DNA from 3 places in the Streptomyces sp. B6B3 genome. Region 2 is predicted to be linked to each of the others. Evidence: riboswitches for the same ligand, from Rfam matches in the RefSeq annotation. Region 2 holds a riboswitch; each other region holds the start of a gene.
The links. Region 2 has a riboswitch for cobalamin ahead of ABGB06_RS10570 (hypothetical protein). Riboswitches for the same ligand answer to the same signal wherever they lie in the genome.

Region 1: linked by a shared signal. The riboswitch ahead of metE (5-methyltetrahydropteroyltriglutamate--homocysteine S-methyltransferase) and the one ahead of ABGB06_RS10570 (hypothetical protein) in region 2 are both predicted to bind cobalamin.
Region 3: linked by a shared signal. The riboswitch ahead of ABGB06_RS01165 (ribonucleoside-diphosphate reductase subunit alpha) and the one ahead of ABGB06_RS10570 (hypothetical protein) in region 2 are both predicted to bind cobalamin.

What each region holds. Positions count from the first base shown of each region.
Region 1 is NZ_JBDPLU010000006.1:371,957-375,221, reverse strand. It holds gene metE (5-methyltetrahydropteroyltriglutamate--homocysteine S-methyltransferase) at 1-1,200, opposite strand, end outside; cobalamin riboswitch at 1,412-1,567, opposite strand; gene ABGB06_RS16300 (alkaline phosphatase D family protein) at 1,766-3,265, shown strand, end outside.
Region 2 is NZ_JBDPLU010000004.1:80,556-83,820, forward strand. It holds gene ABGB06_RS10565 (beta-ketoacyl-[acyl-carrier-protein] synthase family protein) at 1-930, shown strand, start outside; cobalamin riboswitch at 994-1,115, shown strand; gene ABGB06_RS10570 (hypothetical protein) at 1,255-2,304, shown strand; gene ABGB06_RS10575 (CbiQ family ECF transporter T component) at 2,301-3,265, shown strand, end outside.
Region 3 is NZ_JBDPLU010000001.1:276,145-279,409, reverse strand. It holds gene ABGB06_RS01180 (carbon starvation CstA family protein) at 1-351, shown strand, start outside; gene ABGB06_RS01175 (CstA-like transporter-associated (seleno)protein) at 348-557, shown strand; gene ABGB06_RS01170 (GNAT family N-acetyltransferase) at 656-1,201, shown strand; cobalamin riboswitch at 1,224-1,369, shown strand; gene ABGB06_RS01165 (ribonucleoside-diphosphate reductase subunit alpha) at 1,559-3,265, shown strand, end outside.

The sequences.
Region 1 (3,265 bases), on a different contig from region 2:
GACCCGGGCCCGCACCCGGTCGTCCCGACGCGCGGCGGCCCGGCCCCGGCGCACCGCCTCGCCCGCCTCGGCGAGGCCCCGGGTGACGGCCGGCTCCTCGACCCGCAGCGCCCGCCCGAGCAGCACCACCTCCGCCACCTTCTGCCGCGCGAAGGCCAGCCGGTCGCGCAGCCCGGGGTCCAGCCCGGGCTCGGCGGCCAGGTCGTAGGGCACGTGCAGCAGCGAGCACGAGGTGGACACCGCGAGTCGCCCGACCGAACCCAGCAGCCCGGCGCAGGTCGCCGCCGCGGCGCGCAGGTCCGTGCGCCACACGTTGCGCCCGTCCACCACGCCGGCCACCACCGTCTTGTCCCGCAGCCCCGGCAGGGTGGCCAGCCGGCCGGCCGCCGCGGGGCCCGCCACCAGGTCGACGCCGACCGCCTCGACGGCGGTGCCGGCCAGCACCGGCAGCGCGGGGCCCAGATCGCCGAAGTAGCCGGCGACCAGCATCCGCGGCCGGCGGCGCGGCGCCGCCAGCCGGTCGTACGCCCGGCGCAGCGCCGCGAGCTCCGCCTCCGTGCGGTCCGCGGCGAACGCCGGCTCGTCCAGCTGCACCCAGTCCGCCCCGGCGTCGGCCAGCCGCTCCAACAGCTCCGCGTAGCAGGCCAGGAGCGGCTCCAGCAGGTCCAGCGGAACGAACCCGTCCGGCGCGTCCGGGGCCGGCTTCGCCAGCAGCAGGAACGTCACCGGGCCCAGCAGCACCGGCCGGGTCGGCACCCCGAGCGCCGCCGCCTCCCGGTACTCGGCGACCGGTTCGGGGTCGTCGGCGAGCGCCAGCCGGGTGTCCGGCGCCAGTTCCGGCACCAGGTAGTGGTAGTTGGTGTCGAACCACTTGGTGAGCTCCAGCGGGGCCACGTCGTCCCGGCCCCGCGCCATGGCGAAGTAGGTGTCGAGCGGCGGGAGGCCGAGCGCGCGGAACCGCGGCGGCACCGCGTCGACCAGCACGGCGGCGTCCAACACCTGGTCGTAGTGGGAGAAGGTGTTGCCCGGCACGGAGTCCAGGCCGGCGTCGGCCAACTCCCGCCAGGTCGCCGCCCGCAGCGCGCGGCCGACCTCCAACAGGCCCGCGGTGTCCAGCCGGCCGGCCCAGTGGTCCTCGACCGCGCGCTTCAGCTCCCGGCGCGGGCCGATCCGCGGATAGCCCAGCACCGTCGCGCCGATCTCGTCAGCACGACGGGCATCGTGGGTGCGGTGGGTGCGGTGGGTGGTGTCGTCGATCACAGCTCTCTCCTCGCGAGCTCGCTGACCTCGGTCGGAACCACGAGGACAGCACGCGAGAACGGCGCCGCGCCGGAACCGGCACGAACGCGTCCCACGAGCCCACCCGCGAGGCCCAGGACCAGCGCGCACCGGCGGTGCGCGCGCCGGCGGCAGGTCTTCGGACTCGCGGGCACCCGCCGGCTCCCGAAGGAGCCGCCGGACCTACTGGCCGTCGCTTCCCGGGCGCGGCGCGCCCAGTGCCTGATGACGGCGGTCGTTCCCACTCACCGCTGCGGGGCAGTCCCGGATTCGCACCGGGTTCCCTCTTGCCTCGCCGGACTCCGCGGAGCCCGACGAACCGTCGGCGTCCCCGACCCTATGCCCTCCTCCGCGGCGCCGGGCCTGGGGGAGGGGCGTCCGGCTCTTCGCCGTGCGTTCGCCGGGCGTTCCGCCGCGCGGCATCCGACGTCGTCGCGGGCGGACCATGCTGCGGCGGATCAGCGCGTCGCACCACGGGAGGTACCTCATGACCGAGTCGAGTTCCGGACGGGACGTCGGATCCCACCACCGGCGGCCGGTCGGCCGCCGGACGGTGCTGCGGGGCGGGGCGCTCGCCTCGGCCGCGCTGGCCCTGCCCACCCTGCCCGCGCTGGCCGGCGCCGCGCCCGCGCAGGCCCGCTCCGGGCGCCCCGAGGCCCGCTGGGGCGTGCAGGCGGGAGACGTCACGAGCTCCTCGGGCCTGGTGTGGGTGAGGTCCGACCGTCCGGCCCTGATGGTCGTCGAGACCTCGGCCACCGAGTCGTTCCGCGCGCCGCGCCGCTGGCACGGGCCGCTGCTCGGCCCCGACACGGACTTCACCGGCACCACGGCGCTGCGCGGCCTGCCGCCCGGCGAGCAGATGCACTACCGGGTGCTGCTCGCCGACCCGGACGACCCGCGGCGGAGCGGCGCGCCCGTGACCGGCACCTTCCGCACCGCGCCCGCCCGGCGCGGGGACGGCGTCCGGTTCGTGTGGTCGGGCGACCTCGCCGGACAGGGCTGGGGCATCAACACCGAACTCGGCGGCTACCGCGCGTTCGAGGAGATGCGCCGCCTCGACCCGGACTTCTTCCTGTTCAGCGGCGACACCGTCTACGCGGACGGCCCGCTGGAGCCGAGCGTCACCCTGCCGGACGGGCGGGTGTGGCGGAACGTCACCACCGAGGCCAAGTCCAAGGTGGCCGAGACGCTCGACGAGTACCGCGGCACCTTCCGGTACAACCTGCTGGACGCCAACCTGCGCCGGTTCAACGCCCAGGTGCCCTCGATCGTGCAGTGGGACGACCACGAGGTCACCAACAACTGGTACCCGGGCGAGATCCTGGACGACGAGCGCTACACCGAGCGGTCGGTGGACGTGCTGGCGGCGCGCGCCCGCCAGGCGTACGCCGAGTACTTCCCGGTGCCCACGCTGGCCCCCGACCAGAACCGCGGGCGCGACGGACGGATGCACCGGGTGGTGCGCCACGGCCCGCTGCTCGACGTCTTCGTGCTGGACATGCGCACCTACCGCAACGCCAACTCGCCGGGCCAGCAGACCGCCGACCCGCAGGGCATCCTCGGCCGCGCCCAGCTGGAGTGGCTCAAGGCCGAGCTCGCCCGCTCCCGCGCCGTGTGGAAGGTGATCGCCGCCGACATGCCGCTCGGCCTGGTGGTGCCCGACGGCGAGACGGACATCGAGGCCGTCGCCAACGGCGACCCCGGCGCGCCGCTCGGCCGGGAGCTGCAGATCGCGGAGCTGCTGCGATTCGTGAAGCACCGCCGGATCACCGGCACGGTGTGGCTCACCGCCGACGTGCACTACACCTCGGCGCAGCACTACCGGCCGGACGCGGCGGGGTTCACCGACTTCGAGCCGTTCTGGGAGTTCGTCAGCGGCCCGTTGAACGCCGGCTCCTTCCCGGCGAACGAGCTGGACCCGACGTTCGGGCCTGAGCGGGTCTTCCTCAGGGCACCCGACCGGGCCAACGTCTCGCCCGCCGAGGGC
Region 2 (3,265 bases):
GCGTCCGGCATCGGCGGCGTCACCACGCTGCTCGACCAGTACGACGTGCTCAACGAGAAGGGCGCGCGCAAGGTGTCCCCGCACACCGTGCCGATGCTGATGCCCAACAGCCCGGCGGCCAACGTCGGCCTGGAGGTCGGCGCGCGCGCCGGCGTGCACACGCCGGTGAGCGCCTGTGCCTCGGGCGCGGAGGCCGTGGGGTACGCCGCGGAGATGATCCGCACGGGCCGGGCCGACATCGTCGTCGCCGGCGGCACCGAGGCGTGCATCCACCCGCTGCCCATCGCGGCGTTCGCGAACATGATGGCGCTGTCGAAGAACGAGGGCGATCCGACGAAGGTGTCCCGCCCCTTCGACACGGCGCGCGACGGCTTCGTGCTCGGTGAGGGCGCGGGCATCGTGGTGCTGGAGTCCGCCGAACACGCCGCGGCGCGTGGCGCGCGGATCTACTGCGAGATGCTCGGCCAGGGGCTGTCCGCGGACAGCCACCACATCGCGCAGCCCGAGCCGACCGGCGCCGGCATCGCCACGGCGGTGCGCCATCTGCTGGAGCAGACCGACCTGAAGCCGGAGCAGTTGACCCACGTCAACGCGCACGCCACCTCGACGCCGCTGGGCGACGTCGCGGAGATCCGGGCGCTGCGCCAGGTGCTGGGCGACGATCTGGACCATGTGGCGGTCTCGTCGACGAAGTCGATGACCGGCCACCTGCTCGGCGGCGCCGGCGGCATCGAGACGGTCGCCACGGTGCTGGCGCTGCACCACCGGACGGCTCCGCCGACGATCAACGTGGACGAGCTCGACCCGGAGGTGGACGCCGACATCATCCGGGACACGCCGCGCACGCTGCCCTCGGGCACCATCGCGGCCATCAACAACTCCTTCGGATTCGGCGGTCACAACGTGGTACTGGCCTTCCGAACGGTCTGATCGGAGCGTTACCCTGAGGGACGGTCATCGGCTGGAACAGGCCGGTGACCGTCCACTCGTCTCCACAACTTCATGCGCGTACGTGCGAGGGAAGCCGGTGCGAATCCGGCGCTGACCTGCAACCGTGAGCGGCACCGCCAAGGGGCCGCGAGTCGGGACGCTCGGCGTACGACGCGAACCGCTTCCCACTGTCACGGACTGCAGCGTGGAGCCCTCAGCCGCCCCGGCTCGTCGGCCCCCTGACGCCTCGCTTCGCGAACGCGCGCCAGGGGTTTCGCACGTCGGGCGGCAGGTGGGACCGGCTGCCGGAAGGAAGGGCATGCCATGTCCCCCGCCCGAGCCGTTGTCGCGCTGCTGCTCGCGATCTCCCCGGTCCTCCCGGTCCTCCCGGTCCTTCCGGCGAGCCCCGCCGCCGCGGCGACCCCTCGCGCCGGCGCCCCCGGGTTCTGCCCCGACGGCGACGGGGTCACGGTGGTCGTCGACTTCCGGGCCCTGGGCGGCGAGCAGGTGGTGCGCTGCGCGCCGGGCCCGCAGGAGGACGGCGTGGACGCGTTGCGCGGCGCCGGATTCGAGGTGGAGGGCACCAACCGCTGGGGGGACTCCTTCGTCTGCCGGATCAACGGCCGCCCCGGGCCCGACGCCGAACCGTGCGTGGACACCCCGCCGGCCTCGGCGTACTGGTCGTACTGGCACGCGCCCGACGGCGGTGCGTGGGAGTACAGCCAGTACGGCGCCACCTACCGGACCCCGCCGGAGGGGAGCTTCGAGGGCTGGGTTTTCTCGACGAACGACGGGGAGGGCGAGGCGTCGCCGCCCGGCGTCGCGCCCGAACGCCCCGGCGACGGCGGCTCGTCGGGCAGCGGGTCCGGCGGTGCGGGCGACGGCTCGTCGGGTGGCGGGAATTCGAGCGGCGGGGGATCGGGCGACGGCGGGGCGGACGGCGAGGGCTCCGCCGACGGCGGCGCGTCGGCCGGCGGCACGCAGTCCGGCGGCTCGGGTGGCGCGGACGAGGCGGGCTCGGACGGCCCGGGCGGAGCGGGCGGAGCGGGCGACAGCGACGGCTCTGCCGACACAGGGAGTCCCGACGACGAGCACCAGGACGAGGGCGAGGACCGCTCAGACGCCCCCGCTGACGGTGCGGGTCCGGGGCAGGGCGACGCGTCCGACGACGCGTCCGCGCCCAGCCCGACCGAGGCGTCGGACTGGTCGGGCGAGGACACCGAGTTCGAGGAGCGCCGGTCCGCCGCGGCCGAGGATTCGGCCGGACCGCCCGCGTCCACGCTGGTCGCGCTGGGCCTGCTCGTCGCGCTGGTCGGGACGGCCGGGCTCGCCGTCTGGCGCAGACGTCGGGCACGCGGGGCGGAGCACCCGTGAGCCGCGTCCTCGTCCGGCCGCGCGGGGTGCTGCCCCGCACCCTGCACCCGGGCGCCTGGTGGCTGTGGGCGCTGGGCCTGGCCGTCGCCGCCAGCCGCACCACCAACCCGCTGTTGCTCGCCCTGCTCGTCGCCGTGGCCGGCCTGGTCGTGGTGCGGCGCCGCACCGACGCGCCGTGGGCGTTGTCCTTCCGGATGTATCTGCTGTTCGGTGCCGTCATCGTCGTGCTGCGGGTGCTCTTCCGCGTCGTGTTCGGCGGCGGTTCGGGCTCGACCGTGCTGTTCACCCTGCCCGAGATCCCGCTGCCGGAGGCCGCCGCCGGCATCCGGCTGCTCGGCGAGGTCGCCGCCGAGGAGGTGCTCGGCGGGCTCTACGACGGCCTGCAACTGGCGGCCATGGTGGTGTGCGTGGGCGCGGCCAACGCCCTGGCCAACCCGAAGCGGATGCTGAAGGCCATGCCGGGCGCGCTGTACGAGATCGGCACGTCCGTCGTCGTCGCGCTGTCCGTCGCGCCCCAGCTGATCGAGAGTGCCGGGCGGGTGCGCCGCGCGCGCCGGCTGCGCGGCGCCCGGGAGCGGGGGTGGCGTGCGCTGCGCGGCATCCTGATACCCGTCCTGGAGGACGCGCTGAGCCGGTCGTTGGCGCTGGCCGCCGCCATGGCATCGCGCGGCTACGGCCGCACCGGCGCCGTCCCCGCGCGGACGAGGCTGCTCGTCGGCGTCCTGGTGCTGGCCGGGCTGCTCGGCATCGCGGCCGGCCTGTACGGGGCGCTCGACCCGGCGGCCCCGCGCTCCCTGGGCGCGCCGCTCCTGTTGGCCGGCGTGGCGCTGGCCGTCGCCGGCCTCGCCCTCGGCGGCCGGCGGGTGCGCCGCAGCCACTACCGCCCCGACCGCTGGCGTGCCGGCGAACTCCTCGCGGCGGCCTCGGGACTGGCCGCGGCGACGCTGATGTACGCGGCGAC
Region 3 (3,265 bases), on a different contig from region 2:
CAGGACGGCATCGACGCCGGCGAGGTGCTGGCTCCCGCCCAGGACGTGGGCGACATGGAGACCATCGTCACGAACGCGACGGTGGACGCCACGCTGACGGCGGTGCTCGCGCTGCTGGTCATCGTGGTCTTCGTCGACGCGGCGCGGGTGTGCGTCAGGGCCGCCATGCGGCCGCAGGACGTGGCGCTCGCCGAGGCGCCGGCCGAGGAGTCCCAGATCGTCGCCCCGGCCGGGCTCATCCCCACCAGGGAGGAGAAGGCCGACCTCGTGGCCGCGGGTCTCGGGCCCGGCGGCGGCATTCCCGAGCAGTCCAGGAGCTCCGCCGAGACCAGGACGGGGGCGCGACCGTGACCGCGGCCCCGCCGCGCCGGGCCGCCGCCCGGCTGTGGTGGTACGTCAGGGAGTTCACCGGCGAGACCGCGTACGAACGGCACGTGGCGCGGCTGCGCGCGACGGACCCGACGGCTCCGGCGCCGAGCCGCCGCGAGTTCGAACGGCGGCGCGTCAGGTCCCGGTACGGCGACCCGGCCGGACCGCCCGGCGGCGGCTGCTGCTGACCGACCGTCTCCGCACGTGCGGGCCGCGGCGCCGGGCGGCGGTCGGAGGGCGGCGGTCGGAGGGCGGCGGTGTCAGACCCCACGGTCACACTGATCCCATGGACATCACGATCAGGGACGCGAGGCCGGCGGAGTTGGCGGCGGTCGGGGCGCTGACCGCCGCCGTGTATCTCGGGGAGGGCCTGCTGGTCGACGCCGAGCGCGACCCGTATCTGGCGGTGCTGCGCGACGCGGCGCGGCGCGCGGAGCACGCCGAAGTGCTGGTGGCCGTGGCGCCGGACGGTCCGGGCGACGAGGTGGTGGGGACGGTGACCTTCGTCACCGCCGGGGAGTACGCCGACATCGCCGGCCCGGACGAGGCGGAGTTCCGGATGCTCGCGGTGTCCCCCGCCGCGCGCGGGCGCGGGGCCGGCGAGGCGCTGGTGCGCGAGTGCCTCCGCCGGGCGCGCCGGTCCGGCCGGCGGCGCATCGTGCTGTCCAGTCAGTTGCAGATGCACACGGCCCACCGGCTGTACGAGCGGCTGGGCTTTGTGCGGACACCGGAGCGGGACTGGGAGCCGCTGCCCGGGTTCGTTCTCAGCACGTTCGCACGAGGCCTGGACGATCCGCCGACCGACGAACTCCTCGGCGACCACAACATATAGGGGCGCTCGACTTTCACGGCACAAGATGTATGCTCGTGCTCGCTGCCACCGCAGGGGAATCCGGTGCGAGTCCGGAACTGTCCCGCAACGGTGTGTGATGGGCTGATCCTTGCCGTTTTCTGATGCCCGTCACGAGTCCGAATGCCTGTCGGCGGCGGAGGAACTCGTCCGGGCCTCGTGGGCTGGGCCAGCGGACGCGGTGCTTGGATGCCCTTTGCCCGGTTGCCGGGGGGACACGCCTGCCCGCGCGCGCTCGTCCACCTGCGTCGCCCCTCGCGCCGTGAGGAGAGCGTCGCCGTGACCATCGCACCCGAGATCGTCGCCCCATCCCAGACCGCCGCCGAGCCACCGGATCCGATGCGGCGTCTGCTGGCGGCGGCGTCGGCCGGGCTGCCCGCGACCGACCCCGACCGGGTCGCGGCGGCGGTGGCGCGCGGCCGGCACGCCGGCTCCGACGCGGCCGAGGTGCGGGACCTGGCCATCGAGGCCGCCGCCGGACTCATCGTCGAGGACCCCGAGTACTCCCGGCTCGCCGCCCGGCTGCTGACGGTCGCCGTCCGCGAGGAGGCCGCCGGCCAGGGCGCCGGGTCCTTCACCGCCTCGATCGAGGTGGGCCACCGGGAGGGTCTGATCGCCGACCGCACGCTGAGCTTCGTGCGCCGGCACGCGGCCCGGCTCGACGCGCTGGTCGAGCGGGCGGTCGCCGAGGGCGCGGACGACCGGTTCGGGTACTTCGGGCTGCGCACCGTCCACTCCCGGTACCTGCTCCGCCACCCGACCAGCCGGGCGGTGATCGAGACCCCGCAGCACTTCCTGCTGCGGGTGGCCTGCGGCCTCGCCGCCGACGAGTCGGAGCCCGCGCTGGCCGAGGTCGCCGAGCTGTACCGGCTGACCAGCCGGCTCGACTACCTGCCCTCCTCCCCCACGCTGTTCAACTCGGGCACCCGGCACCCGCAGATGTCCTCCTGCTACCTGCTGGACTCCCCGAAGGACGAGCTGGACTCGATCTACGACCGCTACCACCAGGTGGCCCGGCTGTCGAAGCACGCGGGCGGCATCGGCCTGCCCTACTCCCGGATCCGGGCCCGCGGCTCGCTGATCCGCGGCACCAACGGCCAGTCCAACGGCATCGTGCCGTTCCTCCGCACCCTCGACGCCTCGGTCGCCGCGGTCAACCAGGGCGGCCGCCGCAAGGGCGCGGCCTGCGTCTACCTGGAGACCTGGCACGCGGACATCGAGGAGTTCCTCGAACTGCGCGACAACACCGGCGAGGAGGCCCGGCGCACCCACAACCTCAACCTCGCGCACTGGATCCCCGACGAGTTCATGCGCCGGGTCGCGGCCGACGCCGACTGGTCGCTCTTCTCGCCGGTCGACGTGCCGGAGCTGGTGGACCTGTGGGGCGAGGAGTTCGACGCCGCCTACCGCCGGGCGGAGGCCGCGGGCCTGGCGCGGCGCGCGGTGCCGGCCCGGCAGCTCTACGCCCGGATGATGCGCACCCTGGCGCAGACCGGCAACGGCTGGATGACGTTCAAGGACACCGCCAACCGCACGGCCAACCAGACGGCCCGACCCGGCGCCGTGGTGCACTCCTCGAACCTCTGCACCGAGATCCTGGAGGTCAGCGACGACGGTGAGACGGCCGTGTGCAACCTCGGCTCGGTCAACCTCGCCGCCCATGTGACGCCCGCCGGCGGGATCGACTGGGACCGGCTGGACGCCACCGTGCGGACGGCGGTGGTCTTCCTCGACCGGGTGGTGGACATCAACTACTACCCGACGCGGCAGGCCGGCGACTCCAACGCCAGGTGGCGGCCGGTCGGGCTGGGCGTGATGGGGCTGGCGGACGTCTTCTTCCGGCTGCGCCTGCCGTTCGACTCGGCCGAGGCCCGGGAGCTGTCCACCCGGATCGCCGAGCGGATCATGCTGGCCGCCTACGAGACCTCCGCCGAGCTCGCCGAACGGCACGGCCCGCACCCGGCCTGGGCGGACACCCGCACCGCCCGGGGCACGCTGCACCCCGACCACTACCCCGAGACCACCGCGTCCGCCGCCTGGCCGGAG